Regions from separate parts of the Ethanoligenens harbinense YUAN-3 genome, predicted to be linked through region 3. Evidence: riboswitches for the same ligand, from Rfam matches in the RefSeq annotation. Region 3 holds a riboswitch; each other region holds the start of a gene.
What was found. Region 3 has a riboswitch for cobalamin ahead of ETHHA_RS14830 (DUF4430 domain-containing protein). Riboswitches for the same ligand answer to the same signal wherever they lie in the genome.
Positions count from the first base shown of each region.

Region 1: another riboswitch for cobalamin. It lies ahead of ETHHA_RS14475 (DUF4430 domain-containing protein); the one in region 3 lies ahead of ETHHA_RS14830 (DUF4430 domain-containing protein).
Region 2: another riboswitch for cobalamin. It lies ahead of metE (5-methyltetrahydropteroyltriglutamate--homocysteine S-methyltransferase); the one in region 3 lies ahead of ETHHA_RS14830 (DUF4430 domain-containing protein).

Region 1 covers NC_014828.1:1,202,707-1,213,310, forward strand. Annotated here, with positions in the region: gene ETHHA_RS14470 (bifunctional lysylphosphatidylglycerol flippase/synthetase MprF) at 1-1,062, shown strand, start outside; gene ETHHA_RS05550 (fumarylacetoacetate hydrolase family protein) at 1,135-2,049, opposite strand; gene ETHHA_RS05555 (hypothetical protein) at 2,231-2,536, shown strand; gene ETHHA_RS05560 (zinc dependent phospholipase C family protein) at 2,616-3,521, opposite strand; gene ETHHA_RS14475 (DUF4430 domain-containing protein) at 3,730-5,472, opposite strand; cobalamin riboswitch at 5,616-5,815, opposite strand; gene ETHHA_RS05570 (metallophosphoesterase) at 5,866-6,648, opposite strand; gene ETHHA_RS05580 (glutamine synthetase III family protein) at 6,887-8,983, opposite strand; gene aspS (aspartate--tRNA(Asn) ligase) at 9,180-10,493, opposite strand; gene gatB (Asp-tRNA(Asn)/Glu-tRNA(Gln) amidotransferase subunit GatB) at 10,559-10,604, opposite strand, start outside.
Region 2 covers NC_014828.1:2,280,163-2,290,766, reverse strand. Annotated here, with positions in the region: gene ETHHA_RS10775 (hypothetical protein) at 1-222, opposite strand, end outside; gene ETHHA_RS10770 (ABC transporter ATP-binding protein) at 215-1,135, opposite strand; gene ETHHA_RS10765 (response regulator transcription factor) at 1,226-1,924, opposite strand; gene ETHHA_RS10755 (hypothetical protein) at 2,200-2,472, opposite strand; gene metE (5-methyltetrahydropteroyltriglutamate--homocysteine S-methyltransferase) at 2,539-4,818, opposite strand; cobalamin riboswitch at 4,897-5,081, opposite strand; gene ETHHA_RS14685 (sensor histidine kinase) at 5,304-6,725, opposite strand; gene ETHHA_RS10740 (response regulator transcription factor) at 6,706-7,425, opposite strand; gene ETHHA_RS10735 (hypothetical protein) at 7,556-7,837, shown strand; gene ETHHA_RS10730 (hypothetical protein) at 7,859-8,503, shown strand; gene ETHHA_RS10720 (YcxB family protein) at 9,636-10,124, opposite strand; gene ETHHA_RS10715 (winged helix-turn-helix transcriptional regulator) at 10,458-10,604, shown strand, end outside.
Region 3 covers NC_014828.1:2,778,380-2,788,983, reverse strand. Annotated here, with positions in the region: gene ETHHA_RS13125 (sensor histidine kinase) at 229-1,185, shown strand; gene ETHHA_RS13120 (LCP family glycopolymer transferase) at 1,359-2,225, shown strand; gene rplM (50S ribosomal protein L13) at 2,438-2,866, shown strand; gene rpsI (30S ribosomal protein S9) at 2,882-3,280, shown strand; gene ETHHA_RS13105 (G5 domain-containing protein) at 3,554-4,696, shown strand; gene metG (methionine--tRNA ligase) at 4,845-6,899, shown strand; gene ETHHA_RS13095 (TatD family hydrolase) at 6,904-7,680, shown strand; gene ETHHA_RS13090 (TIGR04100 family radical SAM protein) at 7,677-8,279, shown strand; cobalamin riboswitch at 8,307-8,490, shown strand; gene ETHHA_RS14830 (DUF4430 domain-containing protein) at 8,615-9,697, shown strand; gene ETHHA_RS13075 (energy-coupling factor transporter transmembrane component T) at 9,651-10,589, shown strand; gene ETHHA_RS13070 (ABC transporter ATP-binding protein) at 10,556-10,604, shown strand, end outside.

The sequences.
Region 1 (10,604 bases), 1.4 Mb from region 3:
CCGATTGTTTCCGGACGCGACCGCGCCCGTGTGCGGGAATTGCTGCGGCTGTATGGCTACAACAGCATTTCCTATGTGGATGTGGAGCCGGATAAAAAATATTTTTTTAGCGAGGCGGCGGACGGTTTCATTGCCTATGTCATTGAGAATGAAACGGCTGTTTGTGTGGGAGACCCGGTCTGCAGACAGGAAGACTGTGCCGTGGTGCTGATGGATTTCCGTCGGTTTTGCAGGCAGAATAATCTGGACATCTGTTTGTGTCAAGCATCGGAGAAACTGGTGAATATCTATAAAGGGCTGGGGTTCGGTGTTGCGAAATGCGGAGAGGAAGCGGCATTCGATCTGTCCGTCTACTCCATAGACGGCCCTCAAACGTCCAAGCTCCGCCGGGATGTCCGTTCTGCTGCGCGTAAGGGCATCGCCGTGAAGGAATACAAACCGCTGACGGAGCGGGACCCCGCGCTCGAGCAGCAAATACAGGAGGTGTCCCGGGAATGGCTGGCCGGTAAAAAGAGCGGCGAACTTTCGTTCCTCCTTGGCTCAGTGGGGCTGGAAAATCCGTTGGACCGCCGGTATTTCATCGCGTGCGACCGCACGGGGAATGTCTGCGCGTTTATCGTGTTTCTCCCGTTTGTGGGCGGGTATTATGCCGACGTTACCCGCCGCCGGAGGGATGCGCCGGCCGGCGTGATGGAGGGTATCACCCTCGCGGCGTTTGAGACCTTCCGTAAAGAAGGGGTGCGCTGGGGATCGATGGGCGTGGCGCCTCTGTCGAATACCAGGACCGACACGCAGTCCACGCGCGTGGCGGCCCTGCTGGCCTATGTTTTTGAGCATGCCAATGCGTTTTATGCGTTCAAATCGCTTTATCAATACAAAAGGAAATATAACCCCACCGTTTGGAAATCGCACTATTTTGTGTATTATCCGGCCAAATTCACGCCCCAGATCGCTTACGCGCTGGTGAAAGCTCACAACCGCGGCGGTGTACAGGACTTTCTGCTCAACCGTATTCGGCATCTGGCGGCCCGGATGCTGCATATGCACAGCCAATCGGCTTGAAAAAGGCGGGCGGATAGGTTTCGTTTGCCTTTTGCGTCGGCATGACCCGCCAAGCGGGGAAATGAGGAATGGTCAGACGACGGGCTTTCTTCGCACGGTGTTGCGCAGTACGCCGATGTGATCCACTTCGCATTCCACCACGTCGCCGTCTTGCAGAAAGCGCGGCGGGTCGAAGCCCGCGCCGACGCCGGCGCCGACGCCGGCGGGTGTGCCGGTGCTGATGATATCACCGGGCAGCAGGGTAAACCCTTTGGAAAGGTCGCTCAAAATGGTGGGGATGTCGAATATCAGCGAATCGGTGTTGGCGTTCTGCCGTACTTCTCCGTTCACGCGGCAGGTCACCTGCACCCGCGCCGGGAACGGGATCTCGCTCTGGTCCGCCAGCACGGGGCCCATCGGGCAAAAGGTATCCAGGTTTTTCCCGCGAAACCATTGTTCATGTCGGGCCTGCAGGTCGCGGGCGGAAATATCGTTGAGGACGGTGTAGCCGAAGATGTAGGATGCCGCGTCTTCCGCGGGGATGTTTTTGCCTGCCCGCCCGATGACAAGCGCAAGCTCCGCTTCATAATCCAGCGATTCCGTAAGTTTTTCCGGGCAGTCGATCACGCCGCCGGGAGCGAGGGCCGGCGCGGCTGTCTTGGTGAAATAAACCGGATGCTGCGGGATGCCGGTGCCGGATAGCCGCGTGCCTTGCACCTCGGTGGCGTGTGCGGCGTAATTTTTCCCCAGACAGAAAACATTGCGTCTGGGGCGCGGGATGGGGGCGCAGAGCACCGCGTTGGTGACCGGGGTGCATGCCGAAAGGTCTGTGGCGGCCAGTGCGGAAAGGATGGCGGGCGTTTCCGCCGCCGCTTCGATCAGTGCGAGCAGAGATGAAACTGGGGGCCGCCCGGCACAGGCGAGTGCATCGTTCAGGTCGTAAATGGTTTGTCCATGCAGCAAGCCGGCATGTTCCGCGCCGTTCTGCCTGTAAGTGAGATATCGCAAGGGCCGCACTTCCTTTGTTTTGAATTGTTTTCATCATAGGGAAGTTTGTTTGCTTTGTCAAGCAGACAACGCATGCGGGCGGCGCTGTTTACAGCGCAGGGCAGTTGTGCTATAATAAAACGTAAATGCTTGCGGGAGAGCAGGCGAACAGATTCCATCAGGTGCGAAAGGAGATCAAAGCATGGCTACCAAAAAAAGCGGTAAGGGCGAGCAGTTCCTGACATATAAAGGAAAACCGCTTGTGCGCAGCGGCGATACACTGTATTACGGAAACGTATATGATAAATATGTCGTGATGATGCAGATCAAGGGCAGCACGAAGATCAAGGACGCGGATGTGGCGGGAACGGTGCAGGTGCAGCTGCTGTCCACTGACAACGATATGCGTGTGCGCGATCGCGTCATTAAAAAGACTGAAAAAGAAGGTCTTTACAACGCGATTGATATCGGCAGCATCTGGCTGGAGCGTGCGCTGGGCGAGCAGTGAGCCGTTTGGCCGGACAAAATCATAAAAACCGGGGGCAGGCCGCATACAAGCGGCCTGCCCCCGGTTTTTGCCGCGGGACTCAGCGTGCGGGGTCTCCTTCAAAATTGATGCCCTGCGTGATGGCGGAAAAATCGCCGCCATCCCGACAGAGCCGCTCGGCCAGCGGGAAGAACGTTTTGTATGCTTGGCGGGCGATACCGAACAGTTCGTAGGCAGTGTGTTCCAGCGCATCGTTGCCAGGCTCATGTACCGCCCGCTTTATATTCGCGTAATCAATCTCAGTGCCCGGCTCCACCGGGTGAATCAGCGCCATCACGGCGGGATAGCTGTTTTCCGTCAGGTGTTTGGCAAATGTGACGGCGCGCCGTTTGAATCCCCGCGGGCTGTAAAAAAAGCTGTACAGCAGCTTCATGCTTAAAAAGGAATGGGAGATGGCCCGGATGGAAAAGGTCTGCTCAAACCGGCTGCGAAACAGCTCGCGGTACATCTCGCACACCGTGTTCAGTTCCGGGATGCGCCGGAGATGGCTGATAACGGAAAAATCCTGAATCGTCATGCTGCGCAGCCGCTTGAGAAACAGCACATCCAGATTGGTTTCGATTTGCCGGTGCAGGTAATTGTCGCTTGCCTTGGGCAGGATGGTTTTGAAATAGCGCTGCATACCGTAAACATACGGGTGGAACGTGCGGTCCAGGATATAATGGGAGAGGAACCCATAAAAATAAGAAAGGAGAATCTTTTTTTCCATTCCTTCGGCTTTTTTGCAACAATCGGCCATAAACGCAAAATTCTGATCCATATCCTGCTCATGCATCAAGCCGCCGATCCGGCTGAGCATACGCCAATGCGGATGCACGGGCGGTGAGAAAAAGAGGAAATCCGGCCCTTGCGACCCCCATACATACATATTGCCGCTGAGCATGTCGTCAATACATGGCGGCGCGACCATTTCGCTGAACAGATAATGTGTGAGGATGGCAGGCATCGGGTCATCTCCATTCTTTTTGGTCTGATGCGGAAATTGATGTGCGACGGCGCGGTCAAAGGCAGTCAAAACAAGCACACCTTGTCTATTTTACTCCGAAAAAGGAAAATGTGCAAGAAGCCGCGCCCGGTTTCCGGCGGACAGCACAACAGGTCGGGGGCCGTATACGGCCCCCGACCTGTTGTGAGATCCCACCTACGAAAGGAGATTATGGTTTACGGCGGCGTGACAGAAGCAGCACAGCCGCGGCAGCCAGTGAAACAGCGACCACAGCGCCTGCCGGGGCGCCGCCGCCTGTATAGGGGTTGCTTACGCCAAACCCGGTGCTGGGGGTTACCCGCTGCACGGAGGCTGACGTGTTCCGCAGGTCGAACAGCCGTTTGCCGCCATGCTCCAGCATCTGGTATGCGGTGAGGGCTTCCAGTGCCTGTTGGGTTGCAATGGTGTTCGCGCCTCCGCCGGAGACATGGGCAAAAGCGCCGCCCGAAACGGCAAACGAAAGCAGGTTGGAAAGCGGAGAGTTGCCGTTTTGCAGGAACTGCGCATCAGACGCGGGGTTGATGCCGAGCGAAGAAAGCGCGATGATGACCTGTGCGGTGGACTCGGACGCATTGGTGGAGAACCCGCCGTTTGCCCGCTGTTGCCCGGCCAGATAGGCCAGCCCTTTGGTAACGGCGGCCTGCACGCCGGTTTCGCTGATATGCGGGGCCAGAGCGGTCAGTGTCATGGCGGTGATGTCCACATCACTGTATCCGGTGACCAGGCCGAACCCGCCGTCTTTGTCTTGTGCGGCAAGAAGGGTGCTCAACAATGACGCTTTGCTGACGGTCGCGTTGGCCGGCGGCGTGTAATCCGCGCTGTCCAGCGCAAGCAGGGCGAAGATGTATCCATTCAGCCCGGTGCGGCCGACATTGGTCTGCGTATACAGCTGATTCACCAGATTGGCGCCGTTGAAATTAGTGGGGTCGGCACCCGCTGCCCGAAGCACCAGCACATATTTGGCCAACGTGATGGCATTCAGGTTGCCTTCGGCGATCGCAGCCGCAGCATCCGGCAGGTAGGCGCCCGGCACGGGGTATCCCGCCCGCGCAAGTGCGAACGCCGTCCAGTCGGAGGTATCGCTTCCCAGCGCAGCCGCCGCGCCTTTTACCGCACTGGCAACCGAGGTGTCCAGCGCGGAAGATGTAGTAGGCGTAGAGGTGGTGGAAGAGGAAACGGAAGAAGAACCGGACGGAGAACTGGAAGAAGAACCGGAACTGCTGGATGCGTCGGCGGATACCGTGAGGGGCGCGTTGTCAATCCGCACGAGCAGGGGGGCGGGGCCGCTTCCGTTTTTCTCTACCCGATAGGTGTAATTGCCGGCGGCGGGTGCAGTAAAGGTAACGTCTCCGTTCGTGTCCGTCGTCTTGCTCTGCCCGTTGAACGTGACCGTCGCACCGTCCACATTGGAGGAAGTGCCGCCATCGGAACCTGTTACATGGAATGTAAACGGTTTTCCGGCCACAGGCGTGGCGGGGGATAGGCTGACAGAAGGGTAAAGCGTGCCCGGCCAGGCAATGAACGCCATCACGATATCGTCTCCCGCGGCAGGCTTGAGGGAACTGACGCCTACCGATGCGCTGGCGCCGTTTTGATAAATACTCCAGAAATAATAGGTGCCGTTTGAGGAGCTTCCCGATTCGCCGCCAATTGAGTTAATGTAGTACCCCATGCTGTCGGAATAGGACTGATCGTATGGGATATGCTCGGCGTCCAGGGCGGCTGTATATGCCTGCTCCAGTGTTTCGTCCGATGTCAGGGGCACATCTTCGTTCAGATACGTTTGAGTGGCACCTTCGATGCGCAGGTGGAAGGTGCTTTGGGCGGCGGCTGCCGCCGACAGGGGGATGCCCGCAAGCAGCAGCGCAAACGCGCAGCAGATGCAGACCCAGTTTCGAAATGCTTTTTTCATCAAACCACTCCTTTGTTTTTTCTGGTGGTCGGGGGGCAAACGAAAACGGCCTCTTTTCCCCAAAAGGAAAAAAGACCGCAACAAGAAAACGGGTGAATACCCTGCAAGGCCGTTTCCATGTTTGTCCTCTCCCTCCGAAAGGATTACACCGCACTTTACAGGCAGGTCTTCTGGCTTGGCATCTTCCTGTTTTTCATCCTTCCCGGTTTTGCAACCAGTGGATGGGCCCGATTGGCCCCAAGGAAAAACAGTCCGCCTCACAGCAGCGGGGGCTGCACCGGTTTTGCACCGGTTTCCCTATTATCACGGCGAATAGCCGCGCACCTGCAAAGAGTTTAATTCTATTGTAACGGAAACCCGCCGCGTCGTCAAGGGAAGGGAGCGGGAACGGGTTTAGAAAGAGCGGTTTGTACGGCGTCGATCCGCGCAGAGAGTGATGAGCCAAATCTGCGGTGCCGCCCAGATGCGCACCGGTGGGCCCACCGTACCAATGCCATTTGAAACGATGACGGTGGTGCCGGCGTTTTTGATGACGCCGGTCAGATATTTCAGTTTGAACCGCGAGGGCATAAAACCGGTGGGCGCCCATTTGCCCAGCAGGCTCACCTGACCGCCGTGCGTATGCCCGCAGAGCATCAGATCAATGAGGCTGAACGGCAGTTGTTCGGCGTAATCCGGGTGATGCGAAACCAGTATCATGAAGTCGTTCGGGCGCGTTTCCGCCAGCATGGGGGAAAGGTCCTGCGTGGCGGTGGTGAGGTCGGCCACACCGCCGACCCGGATGCGCGCGCCCCCCTTTTCCAGCCAGTATCCTTGGTTGTCCAGCGAACGGATGCCCGCCTGCCGCATGCATTGTTCGGAGAGTTCCGCATCCGTATTGCGGTCGTGATTGCCCAGCACGCCGTAAACGCCAAACGGCGCGGTGAGCGCGGCGGCCTCACGGAAAAAACTGGGGATATGTGCCCGGCTGTGGCTCACATAATCGCCGCCCAGCAGGACCAGATCGGCGTGCAGGCCGTTGGTGAGCGCTACCAGTTCTTTCACACGCCCCAGAGGGAAACTCCTGCTATGGTGGATGTCGGAAAGAAAAGCAACGGTCGTGCCGTCGAATGCGGCAGGCAGATCCTGCGATACCATGCGGTATTTCCGCAGGGTTATTTTCTCCACTCTGGTCACGTTCCGGCCTCCAGATGCAAAATCATGCCGCGCATGCACGGCATGGGCTTTTTTGTGCCTTCTATTATACCATATTACGCGCGGCAGGGTATGTCTTTGCAAGGAAAAATGGATGAAATCTTTTGGCGGCATGAAAACGGCCGGCTGCACGCCTGCATTGTGTTGCAAAACAAAAAGAGGGACGATAAACGTCCCTCTTTTTTTGCAAACGTGCAGTAGAAAAATTCGCTGAAACAGATTACACTCTGAAGAGCAGGTCGGTATAGACCGGAACCGGCCAGATGTCGGCAGGAACGATGGGTTCCAGCGTGTCGATATCCGAACGCAGGTCGTTCATCGCCGAAAGGACATTTTCGCGATAGGCAAGCGCGGAATCAAAGTTGGTTTCCAGCGCGCCGGCAGCTTCGGCAGCCGCTTTGAGAGCTTCCGCCTTGGCAACGATGGATTTGGACAGGCCCAGCACTTTTTCCAGATACGCGGTGTTGCCGCTTACATCCACACCGGCTGCCTTGAAGGAAGCGATGGAATCCGAAAGGGTCTTGGCATATTTGAATGCCGCGGGTACCAGCTGACGGAACGTGATGTCCACCAGTGTGAGCGCTTCGATGTTGATGATCTTCGCATAGTTTTCGAGCAGGATCTCATAACGGGCGTCGATCTCTTTGCCGACCAGCACACCGTGTTTCTCAAGCACATTGCGGTTTTTCTCATCAAGCAGCGCCTTGATGGCCAGCACGGTGTTCTTGATGTTGGGCAGGCCGCGTTTTTCCGCTTCCGCAACCCACTCGTCGGAGTAGCCGTTGCCGTTGAAGATGACGCGTTTGTGGGCTTTGAAGATTTCGCCGGCAAGCGTGAGCGAGGCTTTTTCGATATCGCTGGTGCTTTCCAGGCGGTCGGCGATCTGGCTCAGGGCCTCGGCCACGATGGTGTTGAGGACGAAGGCCGGGCCGGCGACATTGGCGTAAGAACCGCACATGCGGAATTCGAACTTGTTGCCGGTGAATGCAAACGGCGAGGTGCGGTTGCGGTCGGTTTTATCTTCCGTGATGACAGGCAGGGAAGAAACATCCAGATTAGTCTTTTTGGCTTCCGGAGAGGTGAACTTTTTGCCTTCTTCCACCGCGTCGATCAGGCTTTCGAGTTCCTCACCGACGAACACGGAGATGATGGCGGGAGGCGCTTCGTTGGCTCCCAGACGATGGTCGTTTCCGGCGCTCGCCACAGACGAGCGGAGCAGCTCGGCGTATTCATCCACCGCTTTGATGACCGCCGCGAGGAAGATGACGAACTGCGGGTTTTTGCCCGGATCGTCCGTCGGGTCGAGGAGGTTTTCGCCTTCGTCGGTGGAGAGGGACCAGTTGATATGCTTGCCGTTGCCGTTGACGCCCGCGAACGGTTTTTCGTGGACCAGGGCGGCAAGACCATGCTGTTCAGCGGTCTTCTGGAGCAGTTCAAGCACCAGTTGGTTGTGGTCGACGGCGACATTGGCCGGGTCAAAGATCAGCGCAATCTCATGCTGGGCCGGAGCCACTTCATTGTGCTTGGTTTTGGCGGTGATGCCCAGTTCCCACAGCCGCTCGTCGAGATCGTGCATGAAATCGACGATCTTGGTGCGCAGGGTGCCGAAATACTGGTCGGCGAGCTCCTGGCCTTTCGGCGGCTGCGCGCCGAACAGGGTGCGGCCGGTGAGAACCAGGTCAAGGCGCTGGTTGTACAGGTCGCGGTTGACGATGAAATATTCCTGTTCCGGGCCGACGGTGGCGGTCACTTTTTTCACGCCGGATTTGCCGAAAGCGGCCAGCACGCGGCGGGCCTGCTTGTCAAGCGCTTCGTTTGCGCGGAGGAGCGGGGCTTTTTTATCAAGGATCTCGCCGGTGTAAGAGAAGAACGCGGTGGGTATGTAGAGCGAACCCTCTTTTACAAAAACCGGAGAGGTGGTGTCCCATGAGGTGTAGCCACGGGCGGCGGAGGTTTCACGCAGGCCGCCGGACGGGAAAGAAGACGCATCCGGCTCGCCTTTGATCAGCTCTTTGCCGGAGAACGAAAGGATGACTTTGCCGTCGCCGGTGGGAGAGATGAAGGAGTCGTGCTTTTCGGCGGTCAGGCCGGTCATCGGCAGGAACCAGTGGGTGAAGTGGGTGGCGCCCAGGTCGATGGCCCACTCTTTGATGGCGGCGGCCACTTCATCGGCAATGGATGTATCCAGCGGTTCACCGAGCTCGATGGTCTTTTTCAGACTCTTATAAGTCGCCTTAGACAAGCGTGTTTTTGCCACAGCGTCACTGAAGACGTATTTACCGAAAATTTCGGCTGGGTTTGTTTTTGCGTTTCCCATAAAAAGTAATCCTCCTTAATATTGGAACATGCAGATAAAAATAAAAAGGCGCACGGCAATAAAGCCGCGAAACGCCTTTGTTCCGCATTGGACTTTTCAAATTTTATCATACAAAGGGGGGCAATGCAAGAGGGTGGGCGCGGGCATCTTTCTCAAAACATAAAAAAAGCTGCTGAAAATCCTGGTATCCGGCGCGTCATGGCTGCAAGCGACCGGTATCACGCGGGAACAGGGAAGCCTCGCGCACGTTTTTCAGCCCCATCAGTTTCATGACCAGGCGCTCCAACCCGATGCCGAGACCGCCGTGCGGCGGCAGGCCGTATTTGTGGGCCATGAGGTATGACGCGAAATCGGCCGGATCGAGGCCCATGCGGCGCATCTTGTCAACCTGCTCGTTGTAGTCGTGGATACGCTGGCCGCCGGTGGTGATCTCCAGCCCGCGGAACAGCAGGTCGAAGCTGAGTGCAAATCGTTCGTCCGTGGGGTCGTCCATCGCATAAAAAGGCCGTTTGGCCGCTGGAAAATGCGTGATAAAAACCAGATCGCTGTCGCATTCCCGCTTGACATGGTCGCAGAGCGCCACTTCGTCATCCGGCTCCAGATCCCATTTGCCGGGTTTGCGGCCGAGCTTTTCGATGATCTCGCGCGCCTGCATGAAGGTAAAGGCCGGAATCTTGTCAACGACAGGCACATCGACCTTCCACATCGCCAATTCTTCCAGACAATGCGCCTGAACATAGGCGAACAGGTGCCGGAGCATGGCGGTTTCCATCGCCATCACGTCTTCCATGCCGCTGATGAAGCCCATTTCAAAATCCAGCCCCACATACTCGTTGAGGTGGCGGGAGGTGTGGTGCTTTTCGGCGCGAAAGACCGGCGCAATCTCAAATACGCGCTCAAACACGCCCACCATCATCTGCTTGTAGAACTGGGGACTTTGGTTCAGAAACGCCTTGGTGTCGAAATAATCCAGATGGAAGATGTTGGCGCCGCCCTCCGCGCCCGCGCTTACGATCTTGGGCGTGTGCATCTGGGTAAAGCCGTTCTGACGCATGAAATCGGCAAACCCATCGGCCACCGCTTCCTGAATTTTGAAGATGGCGCGCTGGCGCGGGTTGCGCAGCGTGAGCGGGCGATGGTCGAGGTTGGTATCGATGTTGAGGTTGAGGTATTTTTTATTGATGGCGAAGGGGTATTCCTCAGCGGGGGAGGAGATGACGGTGAAATCAACGATGTGAAGCTCGAAGCCGTTCTGCGCGCGCGGCTCGTCCACTGCCTCGCCACACACCTCGATGCAGGTGCCCTCGCGCAGCCCGTCCAGCGGAGTTTTGGAATAGGTGGGGTTATATACGCATTGCAGCGTGTAGGCGCCGGTGCGCAGGATGAGGAACGAAAATTCGCCCATATCCCGGATGTTGTGTACAAACCCCTTGATGCGCGCGTTTTTCCCTGCCTGCCGGAGGGTTTGCAGATCTACCGGCTGTTCGACACTGCCGTCAATAAAGGTCATCGTTCCCATTCTCCTTCACCAAAACGCCGTCCGGCGTTTCCGTATATGATCTTGCATTTGCAGATTTATCTGTTGTTCAAACTTTCGGTCAGCTTGGCGCGCAACGCGGCG
Region 2 (10,604 bases), 500 kb from region 3:
GCAGATGAAGATGCCGGCGGATACCCCGCCCAAGATGCTGATAACGCTTACGTCGGAAAACAGGATACCGAGGCCGGATATGCTGGCGCTGATGTTTCCGGCCGCGACCTGGCGGGCAAACAGCATCATTGCAACCGCGCCCAGCACGGTGATGAGCAGCAGCACCCGCATGGCGGTGGATCGGCTCATCCGGTAAAAGTCGGCCCGTACCATGTTAAGCATGCTTCTCACCCCCGATCAGAGAAACAAAATAGTCCTCGAGGGTTTCCCCTTCTTTGGAAAGACCGGTGACAACGATGCCGTTGTCAAAAAGCACGTTCGCCACTTGTTCCTTTTTATCCAGATAATCGAAGAGTTTGACGGTTTTGTCTGGCAGCACCTGATAGCTGTGCGTATGCAGCCGTTCTTCCAGAACGACCGCCAGCTTCTCCGGTTGATCGCACTGGATGCACAGATGGTGCCGGCAGCGCTCGTCGAGCTCCGCCAAGGTGAGCGTTTGTTTGATCTCGCCTTTGTGGATGATGATGTAATCGGTCGCCGTCTGGTAGAGCTCCGGCAGGTTGTGGCTGGAAATGAGGATGGTCATCTGCCGTTCTTTACAGAGCTTGATGACCAGGTTGCGGATCTCGACCACACCGAGCGGGTCCAGCCCGTTGATCGGCTCATCCAGAATCAGAAGCTCGGGATTGCTCAACAGCGCGCACGCGATGCCCAGCCGCTGCTTCATGCCCAGCGAAAAATCCCGTGCTTTTTTGCGGCCCGTGTCCGTCAGCCCGACCAGTTCCAGTTGTTTGTCTTCAGTTTCCGCGTTGGGGACACCGCGTATCAGCCGGTGGAAGCGCAGGTTTTCCTTGGCGGTCATATCGGCGATCAGGCTGGGGTGTTCGATCATGCTGCCGATCCGTTTCCGTTCTTCCTGTAATGCTTTTTCCCCACCGTGGCCAAATAGGGTGATGCTGCCTGCCGTAGGGAACCCAAGCCCGGCGACCATCCGCATCAAGGTGGATTTTCCCGCGCCGTTCTGGCCGATCAGTCCATAGATTCTGCCGGTTTCCAATGTAATGGAAACGTCATGCAGCGCCGAAAAGCCGTGATAGGTTTTTGTCAATCCGTTTGTTTGCAATACACTTGGCATAGACGTACGCTCCTTTCCTTTCTGTTTTCCAGTTTAGCGCGCAAAGGTTTAGAAAAGGTCAAGAAAGGCAGGAAAAGGGTATGGAAACCGTTAAGATGTACAGGTGCTTCCGTCCGTATACAGTCGGTACCCCAATCTCCAGACTGTTTCGATATATGCGTTGTTGGGGTTGGCTGTTTTCAGTTTGCCGCGCAGGTTGCTGATATGTGTTTTGACGGCGCTGTCGTCGCCGAGATATTCCTCCTGCCAAATGGTTTCATACAGGTTGGCTTTGGTGAACACTTTGTTTTGGTGCAGCAGGAGCGTTTTCAGAAGCTGGTATTCCTTGGCGGTGAGTTCCAGTTGCGTCTGGCCGATGGTTACGCGCTTGGCGGTATCGTCCAAAACCATATCTTTGTACCGGAGCAGTCGCGGGGTATCTTTCTGGCGTCCGGCGCGCCGCAGGGCGCATTCCACCCGCGCGGTCATTTCACCCAGATCGAACGGCTTGGTGATATAGTCGTCCGCCCCCAGTTTCAACAGGTCGATTTTGGTGCCAACCATATCTTTGGCGGAAACGACGATGACGGGAATATCGGAAAACGGGCGCATTTCCCTGAGCACTTCATCCCCGCTCTTGTACGGAAGCATCAGGTCCAGCAGTACCAAATCGTATCTGCCGTTTCGGAGGGCATTTATGCCGTCCGGGCCGGTATAGGCCGAAGTGACCTGGTAGCCCGCGTCGGTTAGCGCCTCCGCAATCATCCGGTTGACGTCTTGCTGGTCTTCTATCACGAGAATGGATTTCATCGGTTGCCACTCCATTTTGAAAGGATGATGCCGGATTCGTTTGTTTGCACATATCCCATTATACAACTTTTGGGCAGGGGGCGCAGGCTTTTGTGGTTTCGGCCGCGATGAAACGGAGCCTCCCTCTGAAGCGCATATGGCCGGTATAGCCGCAGACGGAGATCGCGGACGTTTCCCGCCGTTTGTTCCGGTTTCGCTGAAATCATGGCGGTGTTTTCCGCTTTTGCGTATAAAAAATCCGCCTGTCAGGCGGATTTTGGCTTGCTGAGAGAAACCTAGTGCATGGACATGGTGCTTGATTCCAGCCCGGGACGGCGTCTGGAGGAATTTGGCGCAGAGTCGTTCCCGAGCGTGTTTTCCCGCACGCCATCTTGGGTTTTGCCGATCGTGTTGTCAACGGTTGGTCTGTAATGATCGTCAAATGCTATTTCCGGTGCGTTTGATAACTGTATGATATACTGGCCGTTTTCCACCCGTGTGCTTTCGATCGTCTCTCCGTTCTGCATTCTGAGCTTGAGGTTTTCAAGCTGCATCCGCTGCAATTCCATGCGAACACCTCCGGAACTAGTGTGCCCCGTCAGCGTGCAATCAAGCAGGGTCCGGGCCGGTTGTGCTCATTTTCTGCATGCTTGCGCCGCCAGCACCATGTTTTTCAGGCTCGGTACGGTTTCTTTCATACCGCGTGTCTTGAGCCCGCAGTCGGGATTGACCCAAAGCCGGTGGATATCCAGTTTGGCAATCAGTTGCCGGATGATGTTTTCAAGTTCTGCTCGCTCGGGCACGCGGGGCGAGTGGATGTCGTAAACGCCGGGGCCAACCTCGGTTTTGAAATGGCCGGCTTTCAATACATCGAGCAGCGACAGGTCGGACTTGGCTGCTTCGAAGGTGATCACGTCGGCATCCATGTCGTCAATGTCCCGGATGATGTCCTCGAATCGGCTGTAGCACATATGCGTGTGAATCTGCGTTTCCGACCGGACGGACGCGTGCACCAGACGGAACGCCGGGATGGCCCAGTCCAGGTACTGTGCGTGCCAGTCGCATTTGCGCAGCGGCAGTTTTTCGCGCAGGGCGGCCTCGTCGATCTGGATGATCCGGATGCCGCGCGCTTCCAGGTCGGCCACCTCGGCCTTGATGGCCAGCGCAATCTGGAACGCAATCTCCCGGCGCGGCAGATCTTCGCGCGGGAACGACCAGTTCAGAATGGTCACCGGCCCGGTTAGCATGCCCTTCACCGGTCGGTCGGTCAGGCTTTGCGCGTAAGCGATGGTGTCCACGGTCATCGGGCCGGGCCGCCGCACGTCGCCGAAGATAACGGGCGGCTTCACACAGCGCGTGCCATATGACTGCACCCACGCGTTTTTTGTAAAGAGGAACCCGTCGAGCTTCTCACCGAAGTATTCCACCATGTCGTTGCGCTCGAACTCACCATGTACCAATACATCCAGTCCGATTTCCTCCTGCAGGGCGATCACATCCGCGATTTTCTGCCGGATGGCCGCATGATATGTTTCCGCCGTGATCCGGCCGGCTTTATAGTCCCGGCGCAGGGCGCGCACCTCGCTTGTCTGCGGGAAGGAGCCGATGGTTGTGGTGGGCAGCAGCGGCAGTTTCAGCGCCGCCTTTTGGATGGCGCGCCGCTCTTCGAATGCCGGGCGGCGGATGAAATCATTCTCCCGCAGGCTGGACACAGCTGCGCGCACGTCGTTGAAACGGAACGCCGCATCCTGCTTGCGCGCGAGAATGGCCCGGTTGCGCAGGAATGCCGCGTCCGTCGCCCACGCAGCGTCATCCGACAGGCGCGCCAGCTCAGCCAGTTCCTCCAGTTTTTCCTCGGCGAAGGCGAAATGCTCGCGGAAGGTTTCCGCAAGGTCCGGTTCGTTATGCACGGTGTAGGGTACGTGCAGCAGCGAACAGGAGGTGCCCAGCACAAGTTTGCCCGGCTCCACTGCTTGCTCCAGCCGGTGGATCAGCGCCAGCGTCTGCTCATAATGGTTCACCCAGATGTTTTTTCCGTTGACCACGCCGGCAACCAGCGTTTTGCCTTCTGGAAATCCATGCTGCTCCACAAGCCGCAGATTTTCCGTACCCTCGATGAAATCCAGCCCGATCGCGTCGAAATCCATACCGGTGAGCTGCGTGTAGCTGTCGCGCACATCGCCGAAATAGGTCTGCAGAAGCACGCGCGGGCGGCCCGGCGTGGCCAGAAGGCCGTCGTAGAGGGTGCGGAACAGCGCGAGGTCGTCCTCCGTCAGGTCGGTCACGAGGAAAGGCTCGTCGAGCTGCACCCACTCCGCTCCCAGCTTTTCCAACCGCAGGAGCACGCTGCGGCACACGGGCAGCAGTTCCTCCGCGAGCATGCGCAGCGGCTTGTCCGAGCGATTTTCTGCCAACCGCAAGAAGGTAAACGGCCCGACCAGCACCGGCCGGGTACGCACACCGGCCTCCAGCGCCTCCGTAAACTCCGCGAAGGGTTTCTCCGAGCCGCAGGCAAAGACGGTTTCACCGTCGATCTCCGGCACGATGTAATGGTAGTTGGTGTTGAACCATTTGCGCATGGGCAGGGCGTGCACATCCCCGTGCGTGCCTTGATAGCCTTTCGCCATGGCAAAATACGTGTCCAGTGCGTTCAGCCCCAGGTCATGGTAACGCTGCGGCACTGCGCCGAACAGGACAGCCGTATCGAGCACCGTGTCGTAGAGCGAAAAGTCGTTGGACGGAATGAAGTTCACGCCCGTCTCCCGCTGCCTATGCCACTGCCGCCGACGCAGCTCTGCGGCGTGCTGAAGCAGTGCGGGCCGGTCCAGCTCGTGACGGAAATACGCTTCCGTCCATTTTTTGAGTTCCCGGTCCGCTCCGATGCGCGGATACCCGGTCACCGATGTTTGTTTCATGTTTCTTCCTCCGAATGATGCAGGAGGAAATAGACACAACTTTTTGCACAAAAATTGTCCCTATCTCCATTCCCAGAGATGAGAGCAAACGATCCGGCAGGTCTCCTGGCTTTCTGCACTGCGCGGCCGCGCCTTCCCGCCGGAACGGCAGTGGCACTGTGCGGCTGCGGACACAGGTTACAGTAGTGGGCGCTGCCCGCGATTTTCACACGGTTCCCTATTCTCCTCCGGCAGGCAGAGGCACCGAATCGTCTTTGCCTGTTTTTATTGTAGTCCCGGAGAACAAACAACGTCAATCTTGTTTCCGCTGTTTGCGTCCTATTTCGGCAAACGAAAAATCTATGGTTCGTCATTTAAAAAGGCTATAGCGGCTTCGGCCGACACCTCCGTGCGCATGCCGGCCGGTTTTCTACGATACCTGCCGGTGACCCAAGGCGAGGCGAGCGGCGCTCGCCGGGAACGGTCTTCGGCCTTGTCAATCATGCTTATGACGGCGCCTGTCCAGGCGATATCGCGTCAGGCAGCCGAACACGGAACACGGCGCCGCCCCCATCCGCATTTTCGGCCTCCACGTCTCCGCCCATCAGCCGAACAGCCGCCTGCGCGATGGCCAACCCCAAGCCAAAACAGCCGTTCGTGCCTTTATAAAAGCGCTCAAACAAATGGGGCAGGGCATCCGGCGAAATACCTGGACCGTCATCCGCGATGGAAATCGTTGAATACCCGGCCTCCATCCGCAGCGAAACCGTGACCGACGTGCGTGCGTACCGCAAGCCATTGGAAAGGATGTTTTCCACACTTTGGGCAAGCAGGTGTTCATCCCCCATCACCACAGCGGGATCGGGCGGCAGACGGAGCCGTATCTCCCGCCCGCTCTGCAAAACCAGTCCGCCCAGCCGTTTGGCGCTTGCGGGCAGCGCTTTGCATAGATCGATGGGAACCGGCCGAACGTCGTATGTCCCGCTGTCCAACCGGGAAAGCGTGAGCAGTTCTTCCACCAGTCCCGTTATCCGCGTGCTTTCCCCTGCGATGATCTCGGCCGCGGCTTTGGTATCGGGCACAACGCCCTGTGCGATTCCCTCCGCGTAACCCTGTATTGACATCAATGGAGTGCGCAGTTCATGGGACGCGTTTTGCAGAAATGTTTTCTGGGCGCGGTCATACGCTCCCAGCCGCTCGGCCATCCGTGCGATGCTCTGCATCAGTACGCGGAACTCCAGAATATCGGTAGGCAAATCTGTCGGTGTGGCAAATTTGCCCGATCCGATTTGTTCGGCAGTTTGGCAGACCTGCCCAACTGTTTTGGAGAAACGCGCGGCAATGCGGCGCGCCACCAGCACGCCGATCAGAATGCCGCCGACCATAATGCAGATGAGCAGCAAATTGGCCATGCTCAAAAGGCGGTTGGCCAGATCCAGATGAGCCAGCAGCACCAGATACACCGTATTGCCCGGAACGGCAAGTGTGTCCATATACAGCAGATAGCTGTTTCCGCCCAGCCGGATCTCGGTGACACGGTTTTTTACGGTTTTAACGGACAAGCGGCGTTCCACTCGCCACAACGAGGCCGCGCTGAGGGGGTCGGTGTTTTTAGGGAAAAGAAGCTGTTTCCCACTGTCGAACACCAACACATCCGCGCCGTTCGTGGACAGCTCTCCGCCATGTAGCGAACCAGACAGTTTCCGCATCGTTTCGTCCAGTGCCTGCCCCTGAAACGCCGACGGATCACTGTCCAACAATTGAACGGCTGCCGCATGCATGGCCTGCGCTTCCGTTTGCAAATCGGCGCGCGCATTTTTTTGAACATAAATACGCAGAAACACGTTGAAAATAATCAATGTGAGCAATGGAATGAGAATGATGAGCAGCAGGGTAGGCGTCAGAATTTTACGTCGGAGGGTCTTCATCGTGCGGTCCTTTCTGCGTCAATTTGAACCCAAAGCCCCACACGGAGTCGATGGAAAACGATGCGCCTGCCTTTACCAGCTTTTTACGCAGCCGCTTGACCGTATCGTCGGTCGCCCGTGTATCCACTTCCGTACCGCTCCCGTATCGCCACACATGCCGGAGCAGTTCCGTGCGGGAGATGGCCTTTTCCCTGTTGCGCGCCATGTAAACCATTAGATCGTATTCCGTGGGCGTCAGGTCAAGCGGCACGCCGTTCAAGGTGGCCTCCCGCGCGTTCAGGCGAAGCAGCAGGCCGGCATAAGAAAGCGTATCGGCATCCGCTTGTAGGTTTGCGCTTTCCCGGCGCCGGAAGAGGGCGTTGGCACGGGCCACCAGTTCCATGGGAGAAAAGGGCTTGGTGAGGTAATCGTCCGAACCGAGCGTCAGCCCGGTGATGCGGTCAAATTCGCTGTCCCGCGCCGACACGATGATGATAAACGTGTCACTGATCTGACGTAGACGCGTACAGACGGCCAGACCGTCCGTCCCCGGCATCATCACATCCAGCACCACCAGTTCTGCTGGCCGCTGCTCAAATGCCTGCAGCAGCGCGTCGCCGCTGTCAAACGTCGCCGTGTCATAGCCGCCGCTTTGAAAAAACATCTCGATCAGGTTGCGGATATGGATCTCATCGTCTGCGATATAAACCAAGTGTTTCATATGCTTCACCCACTGCTATTGTACCGGTTTTGCGGGCGCAGAGAAAGATTTGACGCAATTTTGCCGCAGTTTCTCCGTTGTTTTGCGTGAGGCGTCCGTCGTACAATATGCACGTAGGAGGATGATGCATATGCAAAAGCCCATGCGGAGAATTCCGGCAGTCCTGTTCGTCTGCCTGCTGGCGGCGGGTTTGTTCACGGCCTGTGCCGGCGAAAACAGGCGGAGCGGGCGTTCTTCGTCGGACGCGGGCGCGCAGCAAGCTCTTTCCGCCGCGTCCGGCAGACAGCAGACTGTTTTATCCGGACAGTCTTCCGATCTGAACGGCGTCGAAAAAACAATGAGTGATCTGAGCGGAACACTAAACGGATTAGACCATGTTTCTTCCGGCGACGTATCTTTGCCGGATGCCTGAACAGAGGGAGCAGTGATTTCAATGAAGAAAAAAACCATAGCCGCCGTGTCCGTCATCTGCGTAATCGCTATGCTGGGCACCACCGCATTTGCCGCAACAGCCGACACGTCCAAAATAGACTCGCGCATTTCGGCTCTGCAAAGCCGGGAACAAAAAGTGGAAAGCCGGGAATCCGCCGTTTCTTCGCGCACGGAAGCCATTTCGTCCGCAGCCAGCTCGCGCAGCGCACTCCGGCAGGCGCTGGATCAGGACCGCACCGCGTTATGGAGCAATGAATCCAAAAATTTGCAGTTGGTTGACGATAACACCAAGCTGCGTCTAAGCATCGCAAACAGCCTGAAAACCATCAAGGAAAACGGCATCCAAATACCGCAGACGACTTTAAGCGCCGTCCAGACGGACAACCAGCGCGTCAAAGCCGATTTGGCCGCCATCAAACAAACGCAGGGTCAGATCAAAACGATCCTGGGGCAGAACAAAGCCAACATCAAAAGCCAAAACGAGCAGGCCATCGACGCGGCTTTTCAGCAGGCAGAAGCCGTCCAGCAGACCCGTAACAGCAAGCTGGCCGACATCAACAGCGCTTTGGGCGACATCAACAGCCTGCTTTCCAATGCCGTTTCGTCGGCTTCGTCCAATTCCAGCGCGTCCGGCACAAGCGCATGATGGCGTTCCCTCCATTCTGCCATATACTCTGCGCACGCTGCGGACCGTATCGTTCGTATAGTTGGTATTCGGTAAGTTCCGCCAATAGATCGCATGCCCGAGCTAAATTTTTATGCGCATACCCGTTTCCTGCCCGCGGCGGGATTTAGAGGTCGAACGCAGCCGTTGGGTGTGCCTGTGCGGAATATTCGTGGCGGACCGGCGCAGCCCATTGGCTCTTGAAAAATACGCATAATTGAACACCCCGATCCGCCGGTTTTCGGCGGGTGGGGGTGTTGTCTTTTCATATACTTTTAAAATTTTCAGCCTTTCAGAGTGTGCACTCGTTATTTTACTTTTATAAGGTGATTGGTTGGAATCTCAATCAGGTGCCCACGCTCATTTCTTACAAGAGCCACCTGAATGTTTGAAAGACTTTGAATTTCTAATATAGTGCCCTTTTTGATTGGCTTGTGAGGATATGGCTGTGTATTGTAATACATATCTGTTTTTACGATGTTTCCAACAGCAAAATCTGTCATCATCCCCAAATCCTTTCTGGATAAAACAACTGGATTACAATGTATATTTCATAATATCATAGCAAAGTAAATAGTTTCTAAAAAATTTCTATATCATTTCTGTTTGTTCGATTCTTTTTTCAAATAATTTACAATTTTTTCAAACATATTGCGTTTTATAAACGTGGTTGGCACATACTGCTAATAACCGCTGAAGTTTTGCAAAAATCATTTTCATCATCTCGACACATTATTTTTGAAATACCGGCTAAAATTTATATGAAAGCGGGTGCGTTCATGATGAAAATTATATTGGACATGCTAGTCCTTTTGCTTGCCTCTTTATTAGCAGCGGATATGCTGTTGTTATACTGTTGCTGCGTGGTAGCCGGCCGGGCAGACAGAATATCAGAGCACGAAATGCGCAGGGGCATAAAATAGTACACGAAATACGATTACGCCTCGCCGATCGGCACTGTGCCGGCGGCGATGATCCTCCGAAAGAGAAGGCACGTCTGATTTTCCGTCCGAATGACGGCGGGTGTGTTCATTACAAACCGCTCAGGCAAGCCCGATGTGGCAAACCTGAGCGGTTTTTCTGTGCCCGATATGATGGATTCCCAGCGCCTGGATTATCCGATCTTGGATTTGAGTGTTGCCAGAAAACGAACCGTATCTTCCGGATTTTCAATCCCCTTGATGGGCACGAATATCAAGGAGATGCTGCTTTTTATCACAATATAACCGTTGTTTTCTTCCATGCTTTTAATGGAAGTATATGGTATCTTTGTGTCCTGTAAGCTGCTGTGATCAAGAAGCCCTTCTTCTGTTAAAGAAAGCGTCTGTAGGCCTTCAAACGATGCTTTTCCGATTTTTCTAACGAAATGTTTCACAGACAAGGTGTGCAACCATTTCAATACGAAATAAAGTACAACGGTAAAAACAACGGTCGTTGCAGCCGCAATAAACCAGGTTTCAGGAAGTACGCTCCACATGGAAAAAATGGTTGCGATCAAAACGGCCAATCCGCCAACCAATGTAGTAATCAGGTATGTTTTCTTTTTGAGCATGTACAAGCACGTTCCGAAATCCTTTTCCGTTAACCTGTATTGCAGTTCCACCCGGTCATTCTCCTCTCGGTCTCACAAAGAAGGCCTTGCCTCCATCTGTCAACACACCAATATTTTACCATGCTCGGAATGCGCCGTCAATAACCGACGACGAGCCTATACAGACCGGGCAGGGAGATCAGGGGTCAATGCCGTGGCTAATCTTCTTCAGCGCGTTCGACAGGGGTGCGCGGAATGACACATGCTGCCGGCCGCGAAAGGACTGTGTTGCCCGCTGAAAAATCTCCACATATGGCGGGCGGTTCTTGAAGCACGCAAAACATTGATGTATAATACACATCATGGTCTATAACTATACTTTTGATATATTCGGAGGCGGGTGCGGTGCATTATCCCTTGACGCCGGATTGCACGGGCGGCGTTTGTCCGGTGGAAACCACGCTGAACCTGATCAGCGGAAAGTGGAAGGGCATCATTCTTTACCGCCTGCTCAGCGGGAAAAAGCGCTTTGGTGAGCTGAAAAAAATCATA
Region 3 (10,604 bases):
ACATGGATGGTTTACACCGCGAAGGAAGATGATATAATAGCGAATAGGGGTGTGAGCGGAATGCAGTTGGACGCAGTTTTGCATATGATGCAGAGCCTTTATGCCCATGCCTTATTTCCGGCCATGCTAACGGATGCATCGCTGCAAATCTGCTGGTGCAATCAGGCTGCTGCGCAGCAGATTCCGCTGCCGGAAGATGGGAGCGGAAGGTATGGATGGCCGGCGTGTTTGCCGAAAGAAACAATCGTGCGGACCCTGCAAAACGGGAAGTCGCTTTCCATACGGATACAGGACGGTGCCGGCTCGCTGCTTTTTTTGCCTGTGCTGGACGAGGACAGGCCGGTGGGGTTCCAGGTGCTGGGCGGCGGGCCGGAAGAACCGCCGGATACCTCCGTGCGTCAAACGGCCGAACGTCTTTTGAGGATGGGCGAAAAAAGTTACAGGATGCCGCTTACCATCATTTTTTCAACTCTCGGCCTGCTCGCGCGCGAAATCGGCGCCGACGTCGGCACCATGAATTATCTCCGGCTGATCATGCAGAATTGTTACCGCCTGATGCGGTTTTCGGAAAACTTTATTGATATCGGGCGGCTGTGGATGGCGGACGGCAAACTGCACAAGAAGACCGGAAACATCGCCCGGTTCATCCGGGGCCTGTGCGATGCGGCCGGTGTACTGACCGACGGCATCGGCATTTCGCTGACCTGTGAGGTGCCCCGGCAGCCGGTCAGCGCAGCGTTCGACCCGGTGCGCCTGCGCCGCGCGTTTCTGAACCTGATTTCCAATGCCTGCCGCTACACCAAAGAAGGAAATCGGATTCATGTGCGGGTGGACGCGACTGCGGAAAATGTGATCGTGACGGTGTCCGACTGCGGGCTGGGAATGGATGAGGCCACCGTGGCGGTGCTTTCCGCACAGGACAGGTTCCGTATGGCGGACGCCCAAGGGTTTTCGGGCAATGGGATCGGGCTTGCGCTGGTGAAAGCGGTGGTGGAAAAGCACGGCGGCACACTGACGATCCATAGCCGCCTGGGCGAGGGGACCGACGTGGCGTTTTCGCTTCCGCTCTGCAAAACAGGCAACGCGCCGGACTTTCTGGCCCAGGATGGCGCACGCTATCTCAAGGACCGGTTCTCCGCGGTCTATGTGGAGCTTTCGGATGTTTGCGGCGTACCGTTGCCATAACGGCTTTCGGGAGCGATCCCGCGACTTGCGGCGCACCTGCTTCTGGCAGGTGCGTTTTTTGCTGGGCCGTGTTTTTTCATTATAATATATGTATGGCTTTTACACTTCCGGCAAGAATGAAAGCAAGGAAAACCATCATGTGATTCTTCCGGGAGTGTATTATATTGAAGAAAATGCAGAAAGCACAGGCGATTTCCGCTCGTATCCGGCAATTTTGGCCATGGCTTGCGCTGACGGCGGCGGCGCTGTTGCTCGCGGCGGGGGCCGGACTGTATGCGGTTTTGTATCAGCCCGCGCAACCGGCGTCCCGTTCGCTGGAAATTGTACCCTCCGACTCGTTCAATCTTTTGTTTGTACTCACAGACCCCGATTCGGGCGCGCCGCTTTTGTTTGCGCTCATCGGGCTGGACGCGCCGGACAAACACCTGACGGTGATGCCGCTGCCGGAGGCGCTCTCCGTGCGTGGCGGCACGTTGTTGGATCTGTTCGGCGGGAGCGGCCCCACGCGAACGTCCGCCGCCTGTGCGGAAACTCTGGGGGTGCCGGTGGACTATTACTGGGTGCAGGACAGCACATCGTTTGCGCAGGTGGTCGATCTGAACGGCGGCGTGGACTGCACGCTGCCCGCGGCGGTGGATGCCCGCGTGCCACATGGCGCGCAGGTGCAGGCGGACAGCGGAGTTCAGCACCTTAATGGTATGAAGGTGGAGGCTGTCGCGGGCTATGCGGCCTATACGGATCCGACCGACAGGCTGGCGGCGCAGGGCGCCGTGTTGCAGGCGCTGCTGCGGGAAACCTGCAACGCGCAGGACCTCGCGCCGGATTCGTTCGGCAATCGGTTCGATATGGCCAAAACGACGTTTTCCATGAATGACCTGCTGAGCAAGACGCGGGCGCTGGAGCAGGCGGCGGCGTCCGGCGGACGGGTGGATGTCCTGCTGCCCGCCTGGCGTGACAGCGGGGCGTTCACCCTTTCCGCCGCGGAAAAAAAGCAGGCGGAAAAGGCGTTCGGCAGGCAGAACCGGCGGTATGCACCCTGAATGGTCAATACGATTTTTTGAAATGAAGCGGGAGCCACAGAACGGATGACGGAGGAAAAGGCCGATTTTAAAAGATTGAACCGTTCTAAATTACGGTCTTCGGATTTTTCTCTTGACATTGCGCCCGGCGGTGGATATAATAGAACGTGCATCATTATGAAAGGCCGCGCGGCCCGATGTCGCGCGGCAGTTTTTATCAGGAGGAACGCGATATGTCTACGTTTATGCCGAAAGCGAAGGATATCACCCGCAAATGGTACATCCTTGACGCGGCGGGCAAGCCGGTGGGGCGCCTTGCCGCCGAGGCCGCCGTGCTGCTGCGCGGCAAGCACAAGCCGGAATTTGTCCCGCATCTCGACTGCGGCGATCATGTGATCGTGGTCAATGCCGGGAAGGCCGTTTTCACCGGCTCCAAGCTTGACCAGAAATATTACCGGCACCACACCGGCTACACTGGCCACCTCAAAGAAGTGCGCTACCGCACGCTGATGGCCGAGCATCCGGAAAAGGCGATCGAACTTGCCGTGAAGGGTATGATCCCGTCCACGGTGATCGGTCGTGCTGCGCTGGACCGCCTGCGGGTCTACAAGGGTACCGAGCATGAGCACGCCGCGCAAAAACCGGAAGTCTGGGCGCTTTGATAAGGGGGAAAGGCAATGTATAACGAGAAACCGTATTTTTATGGCACCGGCCGCCGGAAGAGCTCTGTCGCGCGCGTGCGCGTGTATCCGGGCACCGGCAGCATCACCATCAACGACCGCGATATCGATGAATATTTCGGCCTGGAGACCTTGAAACTGATCGTGCGCCAGCCCATGGAAGTGACCAAGACGCTCGGCCGCTACGACATCGTGGCCCGCGTGGCGGGCGGCGGCGTTTCCGGTCAGGCGGGCGCGGTGCGCCACGGCCTTTCCCGCGCGCTGTTGCAGGCGGGCGAGGATTTCCGTCCCGTCCTCAAAAAAGCCGGGTTCCTTACCCGCGATCCGCGCATGAAAGAACGTAAGAAGTACGGCTTGAAAGCCGCGCGCCGTGCGCCGCAGTTCTCCAAACGCTGAGCTTGCTTTTTCATATGTGAAAAATCTAAAAAACGTACAATCACGCTCCGTGATTTGTGCGTTTTTTTGTTTCTTTCGACAATATTCTGCCTCTGTTTTTCGTATTTTGACAAAACAAAACAGATTGTTCAGGCCAAATCCGCCTTGACAGCTCCCCCCGCCATGCAATATAATAGGCGAAACCCCCGCACATAACAGATATAGAACGTGGGGGTAGGCGTGTTTTTCCGTGTGCCGAAACAAAGAATTACGGAAAAAAGGAGCAATGTAATCGTGAAATTTGGCCCCAGTCCCCTGCCGGAGATCCGGTGGTCGCTGAGCCGCCTGGCAACCGCGCGGGAAACCGCGTCCCAATGGGGACGCAGGATCCTGCCGCTTGTCAGAACCCGAACCTTTGCCATTCTGTTATGCGCCGCGTTGGCGTCCGTCTCTATCACGGCGGTCGTGCTCAACACCAAGGTCATTCAGATCACAGACGGCAGCGGTACGCGGACAATCTATACGTTCCGGTCTGATCCGGACGCGATTTTGCGGCAAAGCGGCATCCGCCTTTCCAAGGACGACCGGTATACCTTCACGGGTATCCACAACCAGTACGGCCGCATCGATTTCTTTACGGCCTTCCCCGTTCCGGTTACTGCGGACGGGAAAACACAGGAAATCATGATCGCCACCGGCAAGGTGGCGGACGCACTGCAAAAAGCCGGTGTGAAGCTCGGCGCAGACGACACCGTGAGTGTGAAGCCCGATCAGGCAATCGCCCGCGGGATGAACATCGCGGTCACGCGCGTGCGCTATGAGACGAGCACCGTGCAGAACCCGATCCCGTATCAGACGCAGACCACGCAGGACTCCACGCTGGCGCAAGGCACGCGCAACGTCCTCGTGGCCGGTCAGAACGGCGTCGAAACAGTGACGCTACGTTTAAAATATGTAGACGGAAAGCTGGCGGAGCAGGCTGAGACCGGCCGCTCCACCACATCGCCGGTCAACGAACAGGTCGTCGTCGGTACCGCCTCGCCGCTCAACCTCAAATCTTCACTTAGTTCGTCTGTTTCGACCAAAACCGCCAAGTCCACCACTGTGGACGGCGCGGCGGATGGCGTCCCCGGTGCTTATTCCACCGTGTTCACCGGGATCGCTACCGCCTATACGCAAGCGCAGGGAACCTACACCGCCACCGGGCAACAGGTGGCAAAAGGGTTGGTCGCCGTAAACCCCAACAAGATCCCGTATGGCACCAAGCTGTATATCGCCACGCCCGACCGCTCATTTGTTTACGGCACCGCGGTCGCAGCCGATACCGGCGGGTTTGTGTCCAACGGAAGCGGCGTCCTCACCGATCTCTTTTTCCCGACACAGGCACAATGCGATGCGTTCGGGAAAAGAACTGTCAACATCTATGTGTTAAAATGACACGCCTTCGGCACTTGACCGTCCCGTTTTACGGGGCGGTCTTTTATTTGCGCCGGCCCGGGGTGTGCATGCCGGAGGGGGAGGCTGCGGGCGCGAGACAGCCCGTGGAAACGCTGGGGCGCCCGAGTTTGGCGCGCGAGTTGAATTTATGGCGCCCAGTTGGTATAATAAAAGGAATGGGAATCCGGCTGCCGTGCCCGGTTCGGGCGGGAGTGGGGTTCGTCATGCAAAGCGGGAGGCGTCCACCATGAAAAAAACCTATTATATCACCACCCCTATTTATTACACGTCCGGCACGCTGCACATCGGGCATGGCTACACCACGGTGGCGGGGGACGCGATGGCGCGCTTTCGGCGGATGCAGGGTTACGACGTGCTGTTCCTCACCGGTACGGATGAGCATGGCCAGAAGATCGAGGAGCGGGCTGAGGCTGCGGGCAAGACCCCGAAAGCATACGTTGATGAGATCGTGGCGGAGATCAAGTCGCTCTGGAAGCTGCTTGATATATCCTATGACCGGTTTATTCGCACCACCGACGCGGCTCATGAAAAAGTGGTGCAGCAGATCTTCCGGCGGCTGTATGAGCAGGGCGATATCTATAAAGGCAAATACGAGGGCTGGTACTGCCGCCCCTGCGAGTCGTTCTGGACGGAGACGCAGCTCAAGGACGGAAAGTGTCCCGACTGCGGCCGCGAGGTGAAACGGGCGGAGGAGGAAGCCTATTTCTTCCGCCTTTCCAAATATGCCGACCGGCTTGTCGAGCATTACAAAGCGCATCCGGAGTTCATCTCGCCGCCCTCGCGCATGCACGAGATGGTCAACAACTTCATCAAGCCCGGGTTGGAGGACCTCTGCGTGTCGCGCACATCGTTTACTTGGGGCATCCCGGTGGATTTCGACCCCGGCCATGTCATCTATGTCTGGATCGACGCGCTCAGCAACTATATCACCGCGCTGGGCTACGGCACGGAGAACGATGCGGACTACCGCAAATACTGGCCCGCCGACGTGCACCTGATGGCCAAAGAGATCGTGCGGTTCCACACCATCATCTGGCCGGCTATCCTGATGGCGCTGGGCGAGCCGCTCCCCAAGCGCGTGTTCGGGCACGGGTGGCTGCTGTTGGGCGGGGATAAGATGTCCAAATCCAAGGGCAATGTGGTCGATCCCGTGCTGCTCTGCAAGCGGTACAGTGTGGACGCCATCCGCTACTTCCTGCTGCGGGAGATCCCGTTCGGGGCGGACAGCACGTTTTCCACCGAGGCCCTGCTTGGCCGCATCAACGCCGACCTGGCCAACGATCTGGGCAATCTCGTTTCCCGCACGGTGGCGATGGTGGAGAAGTATTTCGGCGGCGTATTGCCCGCCGCAGGAGAATCCGGCCCGTTCGACGACAAGTTGCGTGCGCTGGCGGCCGAAACGGCTAAAGCCGTGGAAGCGGATATGGATGCGTTCCAGTTTTCCAACGCGCTGGCGGATATCTGGAAGTTTGTTTCCCGCACCAACAAATACATTGATGAGACCGCGCCGTGGATACTGGCCAAAAACGAGGCGGATAAGCCCCGGCTGGCGCAGGTGCTGCGCAACCTCTGCGAATCGGTGCGGTTGATCTCCGTCTGCATCGCGCCGTTCATGCCCGCTACCGCGGCGGAGATCAGAAGACAGCTCGGCTTGCCTGAAGGCGTGCCCGACTGGTCGGACACCGCACGGTTCGATGTGCTGCCCGACGGCCTGCGTGTGCAAAAAGGGGCGGCGCTGTTCCCTCGGCTGGACATTCCGGCTGAGTTGGAAGCGCTGGCGCAGATCACGCCCGGCCCGGCGGAAACTCCGACCGCCGAAGCGGACGCGAAGAAAGCGGATGACGCGCCTGCGGGCGTGGCGCGCATCGGCATCGACGAGTTCGGCAAAGTGGAGTTGCGCGTGGCCGAGATCAAAGCCGCCGAAAAAATTAAAAAATCGAAAAAACTGCTTCGGTTGGAACTGGATGTGGGCGGCGAAGCGCGCCAGGTGGTTTCGGGCATCGCGCAATGGTATGCGCCGGAAGACCTGCCCGGTAAAAAAATCATATTGGTCGCAAATCTCGCGCCCGCCAAACTCTGCGGGGTGGAGAGCCAGGGGATGATTCTGGCGGCCGACGACGGTGCCGCCGCGCGTGTACTGTTTGTGGACGGCGCTATTCCTTCCGGCGCGAAGGTCCGGTAATAATATGGAAATCTTTGATTCACACGCGCACTATGCCGACCATGCGTTTGACGCCGACCGTGCGGCCGTGCTGGGCGGTCTGCCCGCCGCGGGCGTGACCGATGTGCTCAATGCGGGCACGACGGCGGCTGACAGCGCCGCCTGTGTGGAGCTGGCTAAAGCGTATCCGTTCTGTCACGCGGCGGTGGGTATCCACCCCGAAGAGGCGGCGGACGCCGCCTCGGGTGACCTGGCGGAGATCAAGCGGTTGGCGGAATCCTTTCCGGTGGCCGCCATCGGGGAGATCGGGCTGGACTATCACTGGGATGTCCCGCGCGAGCTCCAGCACAAATGGTTTGCCGGCCAGCTTGAGCTGGCCAGAGAACTGGACCTGCCGGTCATCGTGCACGACCGCGACGCGCATGCCGACACGCTGGCATTTTTGCAGAAATACCGTCCGCGCGGGGTGGTGCATTGCTATTCCGGCAGCGCCGAGACCGCGCGCGAGCTGCTCAAGTTGGGGCTGTACCTCGGCTTTACGGGGTCTGTCACGTTTAAGAACAACAAAAAGGCGCGCGCCGTGCTGGAAACCCTGCCGCATGACCGTGTGCTCTGCGAAACCGACTGCCCCTATATGGCGCCCGAGCCGCTGCGCGGCCGGCGCTGTGATTCCTCCATGCTGACGCATACGCTGGCCCGCATGGGCGAGATGATGGGGCTTTCCGCGGAGGAGACCGCACAGGTGACGGCGAGAAACGCGCGCGAGCTGTTTGGCATCAACCGAGGGGAGGAGACCGTATGACCATCACATATCCGGTACATGACGGGCTGTATGTCAATGTGACCAATCGCTGCCCCGACCATTGCACGTTCTGCATCCGCAACGAGGGAGACGGCGCGTATGGATCGGGCAGCCTGTGGTTGGAGCGCGAGCCGTCCGTAGAGGAGATCGTGGACGCCATCTTTGCCAACGATCTGTCCAAATATAAAGAACTGGTGTTCTGCGGCTACGGCGAACCGCTGGAGCGGCTGGACGCCGTGAAAGACGTGATCCGGAGAGCCAAGGAAAAAGCGCCGGGGCTGCCGGTGCGCATCAATACCAACGGACTGGCCGACCTTATCCATGGTCGGGCAACCGCCAAAGAGCTGGCGGGCCTGGCGGATGCGGTGTCCATCAGCCTCAACGCGCCGGATGCCGCGACCTATCAGCACTATTGCCGCAGCGATTTCGGCCGCGCGGCGTATGACGCCGTGCTGGCCTATGCCAGAGACTGCATGCGGTATATCCCGTCGGTGACGATGACGGTGCTCGACCTTCTCACTCCCGCGCAGATCGAGGAGAGCCGCGCCATCGCCGCGTCCATCGGTGCCAAATTTCGGGTGCGCGCCTACGAAGCCTGAACGGCGCATACAGCCTGAGTGATAAAAAACAGAATCAAGCGATGCGGTCGCATGCGCGTGCATGCGGGAAACAAGGGAACACGGTGCGAAACCGTGACAGCCTCCGCTACTGTGAGAAGGACAACGCTCCGTTTGTGCCACCGGGAGATCGGGAAGGCCGGGGCGGCGGAAGAATTCGAGTCAGGAGACCTGCCGCATCGCGTGGAACAGAGCTTCTTTCGGAGGAAAGGCGGCTGCTTGCTTCCCGCGCTAAAAGCGTGGGAAGCATCGGGGCCGCCGCGCGCGGCCTTTTTTATTTGCAAACTCGAAGGCCGACAGATTATGGGGATGATGTTTTGAAAAAGCGCGTGATGGCCATCTGGTTCGCGTTGCTGGTCGCCTGCACCGCGGTGTTTGCGGGCTGCACCGCAAACACCAGAAGCAGGACGACGGTTGCTTCCGTCCCGGCGAATGGCGTGGTCCGCAAAGCCGATTTCCAGCGGCTGCAACAAAGCGGAGGCATCGCTATCTACAACGGCAAGAGCGGCGGCGTTTCCTATTCGTGGACATTCGTCGGGCCGGATATCCGCAAACCGGCCGAAGCTGATCTGCATATTTCCTATAAACCGGTGACGGTATCACCGAACGGCACGGATACCGCACAGACCTACGGGCAGATTACGCTCGAGCAAAAGGGAAGCTATCCCGGCGCGGCCTCCCTGCGCATCACGGTGGGAAAGGGCTGGGCGGACGGCAGTTATCCGTTTTACGCCGGGAAGCCCGGCGCCCTGTGGCAGGCGGGCACGGCGCAGGTGGTGAACGGTGCCGCCACCATCCGGGTATCCGAAAACACGGGTCCCTACCTGCTCGCGCAGGTGCAGGCGGATGCGGTGTCGTCCGCTGCGCCGCCGGCGGTTTCGAGCGTGCCGGCATCAAGCGTGCCGGCATCAAGCGTGCCGGCATCAAGCGTGCCGGCATCAAGCGCGCCGGTCTCGTCCGCGCCGAAAATGCCGGTGAGCTCTGCGCCCGCCCCGCAGACCATCCGGGTGAACATCTCCATCCGCTGTGACACGGCCGTGCAGAATTGGAGCAGCCTTTCCGCCAACAAGCAGGACCACCGCGTGGTGCCTGCAAACGGTGTCATTCTGCCGGAAACTTCCATGGCGGTCAAGCCGGGTGCGACGGTCTACGACCTGCTTGTGTCCGTCTGCGAAAAAAACGGTATCCAGATGGAGCATAAAGGTTCGGCCGCAGGCGAATACATCGAGGGCATCAACAACCTCTATGAGTTCGACGCGGGGCCGCTCAGTGGATGGGACTATGCGGTCAACGGCACGTTCCCCGGCTATGGGGTGTCGCAGTATACGCTCAAAAGCGGAGACACGGTGCTCTTTGCCTACACCTGCGACCTCGGCCACGACATCGGTGCCGCCAACTGAGGAGATCATGATGAACCGTTTCCAGTCCTATCATCCCCTCGTCCATTTCGCATTTTTTGCGGCGGTGGTCATCTGCACGCTGTTGCTTATGCATCCGGTGTTTCTGGGGGTGTCGTTCGCAGCCGCCATGCTGTATGCGGTGCTGCTCGGGCGCGCGCGGGCGCTGCGGTTCAGCCTGCTGTTCACGCTGCCGATGCTTGCGGCGGTGGCGGTGCTTAATCCGCTGTTCGTCCACCAGGGCATGACGATGCTGTTTTATATCCATGACAACCCCGTCACATTGGAGGCGGTGCTGTTCGGAGCGGCAGCGTCCGTGATGCTGGCCGCGATGCTGCTGTGGTTCTTCTGCTGCAACGAGGTATTCACATCCGACGAGTTTCTGTATCTGTTCGGCCGGGCGGTTCCGTCGCTTGCGCTGCTGCTGTCGATGACTCTGCGGCTGATTCCGCGATTCAAAACGCAGATCGGCCGCATTTCCCGTGCGCAGGCCGCCATCGGGATGGGGACGGGTGCGGGAAATCTCTGGAAACGGGCGCGCAATGGGATGCGCATCCTATCTATCCTCATCACCTGGGCGCTGGAAAATGCGGTGGAAACCGCCGATTCCATGAAGGCACGCGGCTACGGCCTGCCTGGACGGACGGCGTTTTCCATCTTCCGTTTTTGCGGACGGGACGCGATTTGCCTGGCGGTGATCGCGGCCGCCGTGGCGGCCTGTGTGCTGGGGCAACTGACGGGCACGGTCTATGTGCAGTATTACCCATATGTGAAATGGACGTCGGGTCCGGCCACGGCGGCGGTGGCGGCGGCTTACGGCGTACTTTGTTTCCTGCCTGCGGGGCTGGAAGGATGGGGGGAATGGAAATGGCGCTCCTTGCAATCGACCATCTGAGCTTTCGCTATCCCA